One region of the Oceanobacillus picturae genome, then DNA from elsewhere that is predicted to be linked to it. Evidence: a T-box and tRNA genes for the amino acid it is inferred to sense, from the RefSeq annotation. Region 1 holds a T-box; the other holds one or more tRNA genes.
The links. A T-box is a leader RNA that pairs with one kind of tRNA and senses whether it is charged. The one in region 1 lies ahead of thrS (threonine--tRNA ligase), so its partner is inferred to be a tRNA-Thr.
Positions count from the first base shown of each region.

Region 2: it has a tRNA-Thr gene. The T-box ahead of thrS (threonine--tRNA ligase) is inferred to sense a tRNA for this amino acid. The anticodon was not compared.

Region 1 is NZ_CCAX010000001.1:100,479-105,631, reverse strand. Features, by position in the region: gene rplT (50S ribosomal protein L20) at 153-509, opposite strand; gene rpmI (50S ribosomal protein L35) at 570-767, opposite strand; gene infC (translation initiation factor IF-3) at 799-1,302, opposite strand; ribosomal protein L20 leader region at 1,375-1,497, opposite strand; gene thrS (threonine--tRNA ligase) at 1,658-3,601, opposite strand; T-box leader at 3,655-3,879, opposite strand; gene ytxC (putative sporulation protein YtxC) at 3,934-4,791, opposite strand; gene dnaI (primosomal protein DnaI) at 4,992-5,153, opposite strand, start outside.
Region 2 is NZ_CCAX010000002.1:15,093-20,245, reverse strand. Features, by position in the region: gene mvk (mevalonate kinase) at 1-816, opposite strand, end outside; gene BN988_RS11155 (hydroxymethylglutaryl-CoA reductase, degradative) at 813-2,096, opposite strand; tRNA gene BN988_RS11150 (tRNA-Lys) at 2,342-2,414, opposite strand; tRNA gene BN988_RS11145 (tRNA-Thr) at 2,436-2,511, opposite strand; tRNA gene BN988_RS11140 (tRNA-Val) at 2,515-2,589, opposite strand; tRNA gene BN988_RS11135 (tRNA-Glu) at 2,606-2,680, opposite strand; gene fabI (enoyl-ACP reductase FabI) at 3,011-3,787, shown strand; gene BN988_RS11125 (YwaF family protein) at 3,861-4,583, shown strand; gene BN988_RS11120 (hypothetical protein) at 4,595-4,843, opposite strand; gene BN988_RS11115 (N-acetylmuramoyl-L-alanine amidase) at 5,080-5,153, opposite strand, start outside.

The DNA.
Region 1 (5,153 bases):
GTCGACTTTGCTTCCTTGCTGGAATTTTATACTTTCCTCAAGTGTAAAAAAGACCAGATCTCTTATAAAATAAAAGATTTGGTCTTCTACCATTTAGAGCCGAACCAGATGGAGACTTAGCTCCACTAGAAATAGCTGTACCTAAACGTTTTTTACTTAACGGCTTGTTTAGCTTTTTCTGCTAATTGAGCGAATGCTTGCTCATCATTAATAGCAAGATCTGAAAGCATTTTACGGTTGATATCAATACCAGCAACTTTTAAACCGTGCATTAATTTGCTGTACGAAAGGTCGTTCAAACGAGCTGCAGCATTAATACGTGTGATCCATAGTTTACGGAAATCACGTTTTTTCTGTCTGCGGTCACGATAAGCATACTGACCTGATTTCATTACTTGTTGTTTTGCTGTTTTAAATAACGTTCTCTTTGAACCATAATAACCTTTTGCTAATTTAAGGACGCGTTTACGACGTTGACGCGTTACTGTTCCACCTTTTACACGTGGCATATAAATTCCCTCCTAAAATACATCTCATAGTAGTCTTTTTATTCGTATGTGCTTCTTAACTTATTTGTATGGAAGCATTGTTTTGATACGTTTGAAATCTCCAGCAGATACAACGTTACTTTTACGAAGTTTACGTTTTTGCTTTTGAGATTTGTTTGCGAACATATGGCTTGTGTAAGCATGTGCGCGTTTAAGTTTTCCAGTTCCAGTCTTCTTAAAACGTTTTTGAGAACCTTTATGGGACTTCATTTTTGGCATAGTTATTTCCTCCTCGTAAGCTGTCCAAATATTATTTTTCGTTAACTGGAGCGATCATCATAAACATATTACGACCTTCCATTTTTGGCTTGGTTTCAACGGTTGCAATATCTTTCACTTCTTCAGCGAAACGATCTAGCACCTCACGTCCAAGCTCCTTGTGGGTAATAGCACGTCCACGAAAACGGACTGCTGCTTTTACCTTATCACCCTTCTCTAGGAATTTTCTAGCGTTCTTAAGTTTTGTTTCAAAATCATGATCGCCAATTCCTGGAGTAAAGCGTACTTCTTTAACATTAATGATTTTTTGTTTCTTACGTGCTTCTTTTTCTTTCTTCTGTTGTTCAAAACGGAATTTACCGTAATCCATAATCCGACAAACAGGCGGTTTCGCATTCGGTGCAACTAACACTAAATCTAGGTTTCTTGTTTGTGCGATTTCAAGTGCTTCCTGGCGTGATTTCACTCCAAGCTGATCACCGTTTGAATCAATAAGACGTACTTCCCTAGCACGGATTTTCTCATTAACATTCATATCTTTGCTAATAGCCAGCCACCTCCAAAGTTATTTTGCATGTTTCTGATCTCTATTGACAAGCGAATCATATACATTAAAAAAGCGTCGGTACAAAATGCACCCACACGTCTCCAATCGTTTAAAAAAGTTCGGAACCAGTCAACTGCAATAGAGCGTCGATCAGGTGAGAAGCGGGTGCTTCTTCTTGTCTTAAGATCATATAATGTTTTCAACTTAATTATCATATCATTTATAAACACTGCTGTCAACACATGGTAAACAACATTGATTTCTTAACCAAAATTCATTCTATCATAAATATCTCCATTTAAAAAGGGTAAATCCTTTAAAAACGGATTTACCCTTTAGATATCTATTTTTTAAATAATGTTTTACTTGTTATTTCTTCTTTAATTAATTGTTTAAATGCCTCAAAAGATAAGGTGTTGGAAGCTTTTTCACCGTAGCGTCTTACATTTACGGCACCTTCATTAATCTCATTATCACCAAGAACGAGTGCAAATGGGATTTTCTGTGTTTGTGCTTCCCGTATTTTGTACCCAATTTTCTCGTCTCTTTCATCAAGGGATACACGTACACCTTCTAAACGAAGGTCGTCGGCCACTTTTTTTGCATATTCCAGATGAACTTGTGGAGATACAGGAATCACTTTTACTTGAACGGGAGCTAACCAAGTCGGGAATGCTCCTTTGTATTCCTCAATTAAGAATGCAACAAAGCGTTCCATTGTAGAAACAACACCTCGATGAATAACCACTGGGCGGTGCTCTTTTCCATCTTCCCCAATATAGGTTAGATCAAATTGTTCTGGCAGATGGAAGTCCAATTGAACTGTGGAAAGTGTTTCATCTTTGCCGAGAGCTGTTTTCACCTGAACATCAAGCTTTGGTCCGTAAAATGCTGCTTCTCCTTCAGCTTCTACATACTCTACATTCATTTCTTCCATTGTTTCTTTCAGCATGGCTTGCGCTTTTTCCCACATAGCATCATTATCTACATACTTCTCTTTATCCTCAGGGTCACGATAGGAAAGACGGAAATAATAATCTTCGATACCAAAGTCTTCATATACTTTTTGTACTAACTCTACTACCCGAATAAATTCATCCTTCAATTGGTCAGGACGAGCGAAGATATGGGCATCGTTTAATGTCATCGCACGTACACGCTGCAACCCAGCCAAGGCACCAGACATTTCATAGCGATGCATTGTTCCTAACTCTGCAATTCTCACAGGTAAGTTACGGTAACTATATAGTTGGTTTTTATACACCATCATATGATGTGGGCAGTTCATAGGACGTAAAACTAATTCTTCATTATCCATCTCCATTACTGGAAACATGTCATCCTGATAATGATCCCAGTGGCCACTTGTTTTATATAGGTCAACACTACCCAGTACTGGGGTGTATACATGGTCATAACCTAAGCGTTCCTCAAGGTCTACAATATAACGTTCAATGTTACGGCGAATAGTAGCACCCTTTGGAAGCCACAGAGGCAGCCCTTGTCCAACTTTTTGTGAGACAGTAAATATCTCAAGCTCTTTGCCTAATTTACGGTGGTCTCGTTCTTTACGTTCTTCCAAAATCCGCAAATACTCATCCACTTGGCTTTGCTTTTCAAAAGCTGTTCCGTAGATACGTTGTAGTTGTTGATTATTACTATCTCCACGCCAATATGCCCCAGAGATGCTTAACAATTTAAATGCCTTTATTTTATTCGTAGATGGAACGTGAATACCGCGACAAAGATCAAAGAATTCACCTTGTTTATAGATTGTCACTTGTTCCTCTTCAGGAATGGCATCAATTAATTCTTGTTTGAGGTGATCGTCCTTAAACATTTCCTTTGCTTCGTTACGGGATACTTCTATCCTTTTAATTTCCAAGCTTTCATCCACAATACGCTTCATTTCTTTTTCAATTTTTGGTAAGTCTTCTGGTGTTACAGATTGATCCATTTCGATATCATAATAGAATCCTTCTTCAATCACTGGACCTACACCAAAATTAACGTCACCATACAAGCGCTTGATTGCTTGTGCCATCAAATGAGCTGTAGAATGGCGCATTACTTCAATACCTTCATCATTTTTATAGGTGACGATTTCTATTTTGCCACCGTGATAAAGCTCACGTTTTAAATCAACTAGTTCACCATCCAGTTTAATTGCAACTGCTTGCTTTTTTAGTCCACTGGAGATAGAACTCGCAATATCTTCTCCTGTTGATCCTGCTGGAAACTGTTTTTCAGCTCCGTCAGGAAAAATAATGGTTACTGCTTCTGACATTTCTGCTCACTCCTTCTCTACAATTAAAAAGCGCCCATCCCTCTGCTTATTTGCAAAGGGACGAGCGCTGACACGTCGTGGTTCCACCCAAGTTTCCGTAAAAATAAATTACGGCTTCATAACATCTTTAACGCAGATCATACGCTGCTATTTACTTCATTTCCACAGCAGGGTTCAAAGGGGGTAATCAGTTGATGGTATAGAGGAAGCTTACAGCCAAGGCTCCCATCTCTGTACTAACTCAGTCCAACAAATCATGTCCTTCTCAAAACCTTTAAGTTGAGATAATTTATAATCAGTATTATATCTGTTGCTATACAGAAATGCAAGCCCTATTTTTGGCGATTGTTTAAGTAAAAAGCGAAAGGAAAATTATTGTATGGTTCAAAGTCTACTCTTTCCTGAAAAACATTAATAACTGTTAGGGTTTTTGGCTCTGATGGATGGTCTCCATAAATTTTAATTTTCTCTGGAGCCATAGCCACAAGCGGTGCCAAATTAAGTTCATCTTCATCGAGCCCAACAATATATAACGGTTCCTTTTGCATGAGCAAGTGTAGTTCCATTTTAGACAACCTTTTTCCATTCTCCTTAAAAAAGGAAAAGGGATCGCCCTGTAAAATATGAATAATTTTAAAGCTAGGCTCTTTTTTGGCAATGTATTCACGGAGCAAATAAACAAACTCTTGATGGTCCTCTTCCCGTTTGAACTCATCTATTGCCAATCCTACATAATGAACTAGCTTGTCTTTAAATGCGTTTAAGCGAAACTTTACGATAGAATCATAATGCACCGTAGGCGTGTTTTTTAAGTTTGCCATAAAAAGCGACATTAAGAGTTGCCTAGGATCTTTGTCTTTTCTGACACGACGACTATCCTCATCTTCCCCTGCAAATATCCATTGTGTTAATTCAAGTATTTTTTCCATTTCATCTTGGTTTGTATAATAATAATATTCTTCAATAATGGCGTTTATCATTGCTGTTAAACGGTGGGTAACAAATACTTCAACCATCGCCTTCGAAATGGCATCAAATAGTTCATTTGACTTTATCTCTTTTTCAAATAATATATGATTCCCCCAATCTTTATTGGTTTTCCAGTGTAACTCGATTCCCTTATTGTAGCGAAATAACAGTTCACAGAATCGGATTACTTCTTTGTCTGACTCAAAATATACTTCAAGCAATCATCATCACCCTCACCCAACACCAAACTGTTACATTATATGGACGAGGAGAACAAAAAATGAATAAACAACTGAAACTAGTCAATATAGTAAATAAAAAGAAAAAACTGGTAACAGAGTCCTAAGCTCTATCACCAGCTATTTTTAATAAGTAAATTGGAGATCTTCTATTTACCTATCTAGTTTCAAGCCCATAGAAACTAGATGTCTCTTCGGTTTCCTCCGGCAATGCGCACTTCTTTGCTTACCTGTTTTATTCGTTCCATAATTCTACCTGCCTTCACTTCCTCTACACCACCACGAGTGGTAGCCAAATGACCCTCTAACTGATCCATACTGTAGTTTGATGTGAAAAACACCGG
Region 2 (5,153 bases), on a different contig from region 1:
AGCACCTTCTTCACGTGCAAATTCAATAAGCTTGTTTAATCCTGTCGTACTAACTCCCAAGGCTTCTAACTCTTTCTGTGCCTCGTTCAGCATTTGTCCAAGCAAATGCTTCCCTCTTTTCTCCAGCGCATCCTTAGCCTGATGGGTTAACTCTCCGATGCGGTCAAGCTTCCGCTGGATTTTACGTGGAGCTACGCGAAGTAAATGCGCTACAGATTCAACTGCCATTCTTGTATCTCCAATGCTGCCTGAATCGGCAACAACGAAATGAAAATCATCATTTAACTCAATAAATTCCGTAGGGTTATCCTTTTCATACCATACAGGTAATTCAGAAGTTATTGTTAACGTATCAATTCCACTAGGCGCTCCGTGCGCAAACGTTTCTGCAATGTTTGCAAGCTTAAGAAGCTCCTCATCTGTGTGATCAATACTTGCATACGCAAATAATGATCGAATAACAGAGATCGCGACAGAAGCACTAGAACCAAGCCCTTTTCCAGGAGGTACCGAGGATTTAATCCGAATTAGCAGATCCGCTTCCGGCATTTCAAGGTATTCAAGGGTTCCACTAATACAACTGGCAATCCCTTGCAAGGATTCAGGAGCTAAATCCAAGGGTCCATGATAAAACGTGCTATCAATCACGACCGGCCCTGGCTCGTGTTCTACTATAGATTCTACACCTACCAAAGGAAACGGGATAGCGATAGCGGGTTGTCCGTGTACAACTGCATGCTCCCCAATTAGAATCAGTTTACTATGAGCTATTCCTATAGCTGTTTGTTCTGTAGTTGTAGCTTTTTCTGCACTCATTTTTTAATTTGTTCCACCAATTCTTTAGCTTTTCCGACACGGATTTCGTTTAGTTCCACTAACTTTCCTGCAACGATATCAATCATCTCCCCAGAAGCCCCTGCCGCTATTGCAACAGAGCGAGAATGTAATGCCATATGTCCTTTTTGAATACCATCTGTTACTAACGCTTTAAGCGCTCCAAGGTTTTGCGCTAATCCAACAGCAACAATGACCTGAGCCAATTCTTGCGCGGATTCAACGTTCAAAATATCTTGCGCTACCTTAGCAATAGGATGCACACGTATAGCGCCGCCTACAGTTCCGACTGACATAGGCAATTCTAGTTCACCAACTAGGTTTCCCTTACTGTCCGTAGACCATGTAGTCATGGAGCTATATTGTCCTGTTCTTGCTGCATAGGCATGTGCCCCAGCCTCAACTGCACGCCAATCATTACCAGTAGCAATTACGATAGGGTCAATTCCGTTCATAATTCCTTTATTATGCGTAACCGCACGATAAGGGTCCGAAGCTGCAAACTCGTACGCATGTACGACACCATCTCGTACTTCTTCTCCGGAAAAGTCACCTGATTGAAGTAAGTTGGCAGGAATGACACAGCGCGCCCGCGCAAGACATCTATCTGCATAATTAGAAAGAATTCTCAAGTAAACCTTCCCATTTGTTAACGACTCGACAGTAGGTGCTAATGACTCCACCATAGTATTAATTATATTCGCACCCATCGCGTCACATGTATTTACATACAGATGCACGACGAGCATTTTACCATAAGCCGAATCAGACGCCTCGTTTAAGATCCTTACTTCCAGATCCTCAGCTCCCCCGCCTCTAGCAACCAGGCTTGGATAAGCAGCGTTAGCATCCTCAATAAGTGAGTCCTTTTCCGCTAGTATGGACGCCTTAGCAGCATCCAAATCAGGAGCACCCACTACTTGAATTTGCCCGATCATTACTCTTTCCGTGGCTTCCGTAGTGAATCCCCCGGCTTCTCGAACGATCTTAGCAATATAACTGGCTGACGCAACCACAGATGGTTCTTCAATAGCCATTGGTACTACATATTCTTTCCCATTTATTAAGAAGTTCAATCCTACTCCTAAAGGAAGAGGGTATGTTCCAATCACATTTTCAATCATTTTATCTGCAGTTTCAGTAGAGAGCGGTTCATTGAAAGTTGCTGAGTCATTCGCAGAAAGGTGTTGGGCATCTTGCAATAATTCTCTGCGTTCTGTAACTGTCTTATTGTAGAAGCCTGGGATCCGGGAAGTTTTCATACGTCTTCATCCTTTTGTATACAATAATTATATATATAAACTTCGTATCAATTTTGTTAATAAAGTCTTAAATCTAATTTATTATAACACGTTTGGCATCTATATTTCCTTAAATAAAATCACTGTAACTATTATGTAAAAAAAAGGGCTAAAATGCAAATAAACAAGGTTGTTTATCAATAAAAACGACCCTGTTTATCTACAATTACCATATTCATGTTGTACACTAACGTTAATTAAAATGATGAGCCATGAAGGATTCGAACCTTCGACCCTCTGATTAAAAGTCAGATGCTCTACCAACTGAGCTAATGGCTCGTACACACTTGAAGTGAATAGTGGTGCCGGCCAGAGGACTTGAACCCCCAACCTACTGATTACAAGTCAGTTGCTCTACCAGTTGAGCTAGGCCGGCAAATGGTGGAGGATGCAGGGATCGAACCGCGACCTCCTGCTTGTAAGGCAGGTGCTCTCCCAGCTGAGCTAATCCTCCAGCATGGGTTAAAATTTGGTGACCCGTACGGGATTCGAACCCGTGTTACCGCCGTGAAAGGGCGGTGTCTTAACCGCTTGACCAACGGGCCATAGGAATTAATGAGATCATGATTTGAAAGTAAATCGACAATTTGTTACATATCTCTCAAACCAACGAATTTTATTATAGCTTTTTCTTTACACTTTGTAAAGAGGAAAATACAATTTTTTTATCTTTTTTTCATTTGCTTCAAAATATGTTGAAACAACAACGTTCCACCTGACATATTTAGCAGAATGCTAGTGGTCTTTAGTCCATTTCCAACAAAACGTTCTAAATTACTATCTTGTTTTTAACCGCTAGAGTTACTCAACATACTTTCTAATTGTAATTCAATTAGGTTATAATATAGAAGATCATTATAATGGAGGTATTTTTCATGTCTAATTTAATGCAAGGCAAGAATGTAGTCGTCATGGGTGTTGCAAGCGAACGAAGTATTGCCTGGGGAATAACAAAGTCATTACATAACGCAGGAGCAAACCTGATTTTCACAAACAGACAGGAACGTTCTTATCAAAAACTAACAAAGTTATTAGAGAAAAATGATATAGAGCCAAGATTAATTGTATCATGCGATGTTGCAAGTGATGAAAGTATTACAGATGCATTTGATGAGATAAAGGAGAAAGTTGGCGTCATTCACGGCGTGGTTCATTCCGTAGCGTTCGCCAAGCGTGAGGAACTAAAAGGCGAGTATGCTGATACATCACGCGAGGGTTTCTTACTAGCACAGGAAATTAGTGCATTTTCTTTAGCCGCTGTGACAAAAGCTGCTAAACCACTTATGACTGAAGGTGGTAGTATTGTTACACAGACCTATCTTGGAGCAGAAAGAGTAATTCAAAACTACAACGTGATGGGCGTTGCCAAAGCTTCCTTAGAAGCAAGCATGCGTTACTTAGCAGAAGACGTTGGGAAGTATGGAATCCGTGTTAATGCCATTTCAGCTGGTCCAATTAGGACTTTATCTGCAAAAGGTGTCGGCGGCTTTAACGAAAAACTTGGTATTATCGAAGAAAAAGCTCCACTACGCAGAAATGTAGATCAGGATCAGGTTGGAGACGCTACTTTATTCTTCCTAAGTGACCTGGCTAGAGGGGTTACTGGAGAAGTCATGCACGTAGATTCCGGATATCATATTATCGGAGGATAATATGATAGAACAGAAGACGCTTCTTTGCATATCATTTTGCAAAAAGCGTCTTTTATTTTAGGGGGAATGTTATATGTATGATGCGTTCTTTTCTGTTGAAGGAAACACATTTGTTTCATTCCATACATCTCATCTCATTATGTTACTTATTTATTTAATAGGCTTTATACTACTTATTCTTTTTAGCACATTAAAAACACGATCTATCTATGGCCGTATTTATACCATGATAAAATGGTTCCTTTTCATTCTATTAGTAACGTCAGAGGTTAGCTATCAAGTCTGGTCAGCAACTAGTGGAATCTGGGTCTTAAGTGAATATATTCCCTTGCATCTATGCGGTATTGCCAGTATTACGGCAGCCATATCTCTTTTACTTCAGAACAAAAAGCTTGCCACTTTAACTTTCTATATCGGTTTTATTCCAGCCCTACTAGCGTTAATTACACCGGAGTTACCTTATGATTTTCCACATTTCCGTTTCTGGAAATTCTTTTTGCATCACATAGCCATATCTTGGGCGAGCCTGTTTTTAATTCTCACAAGTTCAATCTCTTTAAAGTACAGCTCTATGCTTAAAAGCTATGGTTTACTACTCATCTACGCTGTATTTATAGGCTTTATCATTAATCCAGCTTTGAATTCTAATTACCTCTATCTTCGGGACACACCATTATCAAACACACCTTTAGACTATTTCGGTGATGGCATGCTATATTATGTAAATTTATGTCTAGTCGCACTTGCTGTCTTTTCGCTCCAATGGGGAATCGTTCGCTTCTTGAAAAAGTCCTAGAAATTCTTGTTTTACGGAGACTCATTCAAGTCCAGCCAGGATAACATTTCCGCTATGATAGAATTGATTTTCTGATCAATCACTTCTTCACCATATTTTTCTTTAGCTCGTGTAATATTTTTTAACAGTTCCTCGTTTAAGTCAATAACCGGGTTATCCTTCTCAAGCTCGTTGAAAAGTTCTATCATTGCTTCGTTTCCTTCTTGTATACGGTCTATTGCATCACTATATTTCTGATAATCATTTTCGTTAGCTCTCATTTTTCATCACCTCTTTCTAGCTTAACCAAAAGCAAGTAATTTCATTTGAATTGGGAGGGGAAAATCCCCCTCCCTTGTTTTACCCCGGTGCAATCGCCCGTAAGACTCCCACTTCAAAACATGAAGTGAAACCAAAAAGAGTTTTTAGTGACAGTAAACTTGCGCTAACACCCCGATTCGTTCAACTAACAATCAGTGAGGGAAGAACGAAAACCCCCACTGATTGGAGTTTCACTTTATCTGGTATAGTATCTTACATAATTAGGGTTTGCCGTAATATACAAGCCGCTTTTTATTTGATACATATACC